DNA from 2 places in the Kitasatospora sp. NPDC008050 genome. Region 1 is predicted to be linked to the other one. Evidence: riboswitches for the same ligand, from Rfam matches in the RefSeq annotation. Region 1 holds a riboswitch; the other holds the start of a gene.
The links. Region 1 has a riboswitch for cobalamin ahead of ACFZB9_RS15205 (cobalamin biosynthesis protein). Riboswitches for the same ligand answer to the same signal wherever they lie in the genome.
Positions count from the first base shown of each region.

Region 2: another riboswitch for cobalamin. It lies ahead of ACFZB9_RS16120 (HoxN/HupN/NixA family nickel/cobalt transporter); the one in region 1 lies ahead of ACFZB9_RS15205 (cobalamin biosynthesis protein).

Region 1 is NZ_JBIBIJ010000006.1:305,008-308,204, forward strand. It holds gene ACFZB9_RS15200 (cobyric acid synthase) at 1-935, opposite strand, end outside; gene ACFZB9_RS15205 (cobalamin biosynthesis protein) at 932-1,909, opposite strand; cobalamin riboswitch at 1,943-2,143, opposite strand; gene ACFZB9_RS15210 (transcriptional regulator) at 2,304-3,029, shown strand; gene ACFZB9_RS15215 (hypothetical protein) at 3,076-3,197, opposite strand, start outside.
Region 2 is NZ_JBIBIJ010000007.1:88,485-91,681, forward strand. It holds partial or broken gene ACFZB9_RS16115 (cellulase family glycosylhydrolase) at 1-176, opposite strand, end outside; gene ACFZB9_RS16120 (HoxN/HupN/NixA family nickel/cobalt transporter) at 266-1,414, opposite strand; cobalamin riboswitch at 1,472-1,687, opposite strand; gene tsaD (tRNA (adenosine(37)-N6)-threonylcarbamoyltransferase complex transferase subunit TsaD) at 1,734-2,852, opposite strand; gene ACFZB9_RS16130 (HoxN/HupN/NixA family nickel/cobalt transporter) at 2,852-3,197, opposite strand, start outside.

The DNA.
Region 1 (3,197 bases):
AGGTCGGCGACGGTGGCCCGGGTGCCGGGCAGCACCACGAGGTCGGCGTCGGCCAGCTCCTCGGGGCGGGTGGCCCACCGCACCAGCACCCCGGGCTCCTGGGCCAGCGCGTCCAGGTCGGTGAAGTTGGACAGCCGGGGGAAGCGCGGCACGGCCACCCGCAGCACGTCCGCGCCGTACGGGCCCACCGCCTCGGCGTGCGCCACCGCGGTGGACAGGTCCAGCGAGTCCTCGGCGTCCAGCCACAGGCCCGGCAGCATCGGCAGGGTGCCGAGCACCGGACGGCCGGTCAGCTCGTGCAGCATGTCCAGGCCGGGTTTCAGCAGCCGGGCGTCGCCACGGAACTTGTTCACCAGCCAGCCCGCCACCAGCCGCTGGTCCTCGGCACAGAGCAGCGCCAGGGTGCCGAACATCGCGGCGAAGACCCCGCCGCGGTCGATGTCCCCGACCACCACCACCGGCAGCCCGGCGGCCCTGGCCAGGCCCATGTTGGCGATGTCGCCGGCGCGCAGGTTGATCTCGGCGGGCGAGCCCGCGCCCTCGCAGATCACCACGTCGAAGCGGCGGCGCAGGTCGGCCAGGCACTCCAGCGAGCGCTGGAGCAGGTAGGGCTTGCGGTCCCGGTAGTCGAGCGCGCCGACCTCGCCGACCGGGCGGCCGAGCAGCACCACCTGGCTGCGCCCGTCGGCGCCCGGCTTGAGCAGCACGGGGTTCATCGCCGCCTCCGGCTCGACCCGCGCGGCCTGGGCCTGCATCACCTGGGCCCGGCCGATCTCGGCGCCGTCCAGGGTGACCATCGAGTTGAGCGACATGTTCTGCGCCTTGAACGGGGCCACCTTGACGCCCTGGCGCACCAGCCAGCGGCAGATCCCGGCGGTCACCACGCTCTTGCCGGCATCCGAGGTGGTGCCGGCCACCAGCAGTGCGTTGCTCATATCCGCCCCTTACGTGTACGGGTCAGCACGGCCAGGCGCAGCGCCACCGTGGTCCCCAGTGCCAGCAGCCCGACCCGGCGCGAGAGCCGGCAGGCCCGCTCGATGTCCGCCACCGCGACCGGGCGCAGTTCGGCGCCGAGCACCGGGCGGTGCTCCACCTCGGCGCCGTAGTGCAGGGTGCCGCCCAGGCGTACGCCCAGCGCGCCCGCGAAGGCCGACTCGGCCTGCCCGGCGTTCGGGCTCGGGTGCGCGCCGCCGTCGCGCCGCCAGACGCGCCAGGCGGTGTCGCGGCGCTCGGCCGCGGCCACCGTGAGCAGCGCGGTCAGCCGGGCGCCGGGCCAGCCGGCCACGTCGTCCAGCCGGGCCGCGGCCCAGCCGAACCGGCGGTAGCGCGCGGACTTGTGACCCACCATCGCGTCCAGCGTGTTGACGGCACGGAAGGCGAGCAGCCCGGGGGTGCCCGCGAGTGCGCCCCAGACCAGGGCGTTGACCACGGCGTCGGCGGTGTTCTCGGCCACCGACTCGACCACGGCGCGGGCCAGCTGCCGCTCGTCCAGCGCGCTCGGATCGCGCCCGCACAGGTGCGGCAGGCGCCGGCGGGCGGCCGCCAGATCACCGGCGGTCAGCGCGGCGCCGATGGTGCGGGCCTCGCGGGTGAGCGAACTGCCGCCGAGCACCGTCCAGGTGGCGGCGGCCGTCAGCGCGGCGGCGGTCCAGGACGAGCCCGCCCGGCGCCGGGTGGCCAGCCGCTGTGCGCCCGCGGCGCCCGCCGCCACCGCGGTGACGCAGAGCGCGGTGTGCAGCGCCCCCGCCCCGCGGTGGTCGCGCCAGAGCGCGCGTTCCAGTCGGGTGGCCGCGCGGCCGAAGGCGGCCACCGGGTGGCCGCGTCGCGGGTCGCCGAACCGGGCGTCGGCGGCGTAGCCGGTCAGGGCGCCGAGGGCGTACGGCAGCGCGCGGTGGGAGACCCCCGCCATCTGTTGCGTGTCCTCACTCAGGGTCCGCGCCCTGGATCGACGAAGCGGAGGTGAGAGTCTCCTGGCTCCCGGGTGGTGACGCACGCCCGGGCCTTCCAACGGCCCTGTGGCGGGCCGCCGTGACCGTTCGTCGGGCGTGCTCCCCGGTGACAGTGGCGGGACCGCGCCGGATTCGCACCGGCTTCCTCTCCATGCCTCCGATTGGCCCAAGGATCCCATCACGCGCGCGAAGCGGGAGTCAACCAGGTCACCGGCCGAGTCGGTCACACCACGGGGGCGCCGGGCCGATCCGGTGGAGCGCTGGCCGATCGTCCAACGGCGGTCGGCGGGCCGCCGAGCGGCTTCGTGCGTTCAGCGGCTGGGTGCGCCGCGGCCTTGACCCTAGCGTCGGCGCATGCGAAGAAGCCGGCCGCCGGCCCCCACCCCGGTCCCGTTCTCCCCGCGGGCCGCCCGCGCCCACCGGGAGAGCCTAGGCCTGACGCCCGAACAGGTGGTGGGCGCGATGTCCGCCCACGGCGTGCGTCTGCTGGCGACCCACCTGACCGCCTGGGAGAGCGGCGAGCTGCGCCCCAGCGAGCGGGAGTTCATCGCGCTGGCCCGGGCCCTGTGGTGCCCGGCGGCCGAACTGATGGGCCGGCCGCCCGCCTCGCTGCGCGACTTCCGGGTGGCCAGGGAGCTGACCGCGGAGCAGACCGCCGCCCGGATCGGGATGGGCCCGGACGGCTACGCCACCGCCGAGCTGACCGGGCGTTGGGCCGGGAGCCCGGAGCAGAGCGCCGCACTGGCCGAGGCGCTCGGCCTGACCCTGCGCGACCTGGTGCTGCGGGTGTGCGGTGCGGGCGAGGAGCTCGACCAGCGGCTGCACCAGTGCGTCCAGGGGCGCTGGCAGGCCCAGCTGCCGGCGGTGGCGGCGCTGGTACCGGTGCCGCGGCCGAGCCTGGCCGCGGTGCTGGCCGCGCTGCCGGGCGAGTACCAGGTGGCCTCGCACTGGGGCACCGGCTCCTGGGGCGCCCCGGCGCCCGGTGCGCCGGGCCCGGTGACGGGGGAGCCGGCGGTGCCGCGGCTCGAACGGTTCTGGGCGCTGCTGGCCGGCCAGGACACCGGGGGGATCCCGGTCTGACCCGCCGCGAGGGGCCGGCGCGCACTGCCGCCGGTCCCTCGCGCGGTCACACGCCGGGCTGCACCGAGACCGGCCAGTGGCCGCCGGGGAACTGGCTGGTGTCGACGGCGTTGCCGTGCAGCGCGGCCATCTCCTTGGCCTGGGCACCGAGCAGCGCGGTCAGGGCGG
Region 2 (3,197 bases), on a different contig from region 1:
CGGTCACCGTAGGCGATCCCGGTGACCGGGCGGCTCGGTGCGGGAGGCGCGGGCGGGGTGGGCGGCGTCGGCCGGGGGCGGGAGGCGCCGCCGCAGCCGGCCAGCAGCAGCGCCAACAGCAGGACGGCCGCCACCGTCCACCGCGGACCCGGCCGTCGAAATCCCGGCTGCCGCATCGTTCCTCCCGCCCGGCCCCCGCCTGGCTCCTCGGTCACCCGAGGTCACCCGGGGCCGTCCGGTCGACCGTACACCCAGGCCCTGAGGCTCAGTCAGCGGCCGGGGCCGCGCCCCAGCGCTTCTCCACCCCGGCGAACCTCCAGTACCCCAGCGCGCAGGCCCAGACCACCACGAAGAGGCCGACGATCACGTAGCCGACGTTGTTGAGGTCGATGCCGGAGATCCAGTTGCTGACCGGGTCGGTCAGGTCCAGCTTGTCGTGCAGCACGCCGACCAGCTCGATGGTGCCGATGAAGAAGGCCACCGCGATGGACAGTCCGGTGATGGTGAGGTTGTAGTACACCTTGCGGACCGGGTTGGAGAACGCCCAGTGGTAGGCGAAGTTCATGAACGTGCCGTCGAGCGTGTCGAACAGGCTCATGCCGGCGGCGAAGAGCAGCGGCAGCAGCAGGATCGCGTACCAGGGCAGCCCCGCGGCGGCGCCGGAGCCGGCCATCACCATCAGCGTCACCTCGGTGGCGGTGTCGAAGCCGAGGCCGAACAGGACCCCGATCGGGTACATCTGCCAGGGGCGGGTGATGGAGTTGGTCAGCCGGCCCAGGATCCGGTTCATGAAACCGCGGTTGGCCAGGTGCTTCTCCAGCTCGTGCTCGTCGAACTGGCCCGCCCGCATCGCCTTGAAGACCCGGTAGATGCCGAAGAGCGCGACCAGGTTGAGGGCGGCGATCAGGTAGAGGAAGCCGCCGGAGACGCTGGTGCCGATGACGCCCAGCGTCATCCGGGTGTTGGACTTGTCGTCCACCAGGGTGCCCGCGATCTTGGCACCCGTCGCGATCAGCGCGGCCAGCCCCATCACGATGCTGGAGTGGCCGATGGCGAACCAGAAGCCGACCGAGACCGGGCGCTGGCCGTCGGCCATCAGCTTGCGGGTGGTGTTGTCGATGGCGGCGATGTGGTCGGCGTCGAAGGCGTGCCGCATGCCGAGGGTGTAGGCGGTGATGCCCAGGCCCAGGCCGAAGACCTGGTCGCCGATCCGGTAGTGGTGCGGGGCGACCATGCCCAGCAGGACCGTGAAGCCCACCACGTGCATGGCCACGATGACCGCCAGCAGCCCGGCGGTGCGGATCGTGTCGGCGCGCTGCCAGCGCGGGGGAGTGGTGCCCGCCGGGGCCGTCGCGGCGCTTGGTGCGCCGGTCGGCGCGCCGGCCGGCGCGGGTATGACGGGAGTCGCCGGCATGGCGGAGTTTTCGGGCAGGCTCATAGCAAGGAACGCCTCTCCAGCACCTCGTGGACAGTTCTCGTAAGGTGCCGTGGCCGGTCTCCTGGCTGACGGGTCGAACGTGTCCGCGGCTCGCCTTCCCGGACGCCTTTCGGCATCCGGTGGCGGCCCGTCACAGACGGGCGCGACGCGGACACTTCCCGATCACAGTGGCGAGGGCCGCTCCGGTCTGGGACCCCTGTTGAGGGTCCGTCACCGGTCTTCCCGAACACCACGGCGGTCAACACCGTAGGGGCTCGGTCGCCATGTCGACAAGCCCATCCGGCTGCGACGGAACTCACCCCACGGGCTGCGGCTGCCCGAGCACCGGGGTCAGCCGCGCGAACTCCAGCGGGGCCGACGGGTCGATGGAGAGGTCCGCGGGGGCGGGTGCGGCCCCGGCGCGGACCAGCAGGTCACCGACGGCCGCGACCATCGCGCCGTTGTCCGTGCACAGGCCCACCGGCGGCACCCGCAGGGTGATGCCCGCCGCCGCGCAGCGCCGCTCGGCCAGCGCGCGGACCCGCGAGTTGGCGGCCACTCCGCCGACCAGCACCAGGGTGTCGATCCCGTGGTCGCGGCAGGCGCGCACCGCCTTGCGGGTCAGCGTGTCGGCGATCGCCTCCTGCAGCGCGGCGGCGGCGTCGGCGACCCGCGGCTCGGTCCGGCCCGCCCGCTGCGCCTCCACCCAGCGGGCGGCGGCGGTCTTGAGACCGGAGAAGGAGAAGGCGTAGGGCGGGTCCGCCCGGCCGCTGAGCGGGCGCGGGAACCGGACGGCGGACCGGTCGCCCGCCTCGGCCGCGCGGTCGATGGCCGGGCCGCCCGGGTAGGGCAGGCCCAGGATCCGGGCCACCTTGTCGAAGCACTCGCCGGCCGCGTCGTCCAGGGTGTCGCCGAGGTGCACGATCGGGTCCCTGGCCAGGTCGCGCACCAGCAGCAGCGAGGTGTGGCCGCCGGAGACGATCAGCACCACGCAGGGGTCGGGCAGCGGCCCGCCGTCCAGCGTCGCGGCGGCCACGTGCCCGGCCAGGTGGTGCACCCCGTACAGCGGCACGCCCAGCGAGAAGGCGTACCCCTTGGCCGCCGCCACGCCGACCTGCAGCGCCCCGGCCAGCCCGGGCCCGGTGGTGACGGCGACCGCGCCGATGTCACCCAGGCCCAGCCCCGCCCGGCCCAGCGCCTCGCGCACCACCGGGGCGATCGCCTGGACGTGGGCCCGGGCGGCGATCTCCGGCACCACGCCGCCGAACCGGGCGTGCTCGTCCATGCTGGAGGCCACCGCCTGTCCGAGCAGCACGCCGTCGCGCACCAGGCCGGCGCCGGTCTCGTCGCAGGAGGACTCGATCCCCAGCACCACGGGCGAGGCGGGCATCGGCGAGACGGGCATCGGCGAGACGGGCATCGGCGAGGCGGGCATCAGGCTTCCTCCGCCGCCGGCGCGGTGGCGGGCACGTTGGCCGACCACTTCTGCTCGATCCGCCCCACCTTCCAGACCACCATCGCGCCGATCCAGACGACGAAGAAGAGCCCGACGATCAGGAAGCCGAGCAGGTTGATGTCGATCCCGCTGACCCAGTCCCAGAACGCGCCGTGCAGGTCGAGCTGGTCGGCGAGCAGGCCGAGCAGCTCCACGGTGCCGATGATCAGCGCGACGGCCACCGACAGACCGGTGATGGTCAGGTTGTAGTAGACCTTGCGCACCGGCTTGGAGAACGCCCAGCCGTAGGCGAAGTTCATGAACGAGCCGTCGATGGTGTCCAGC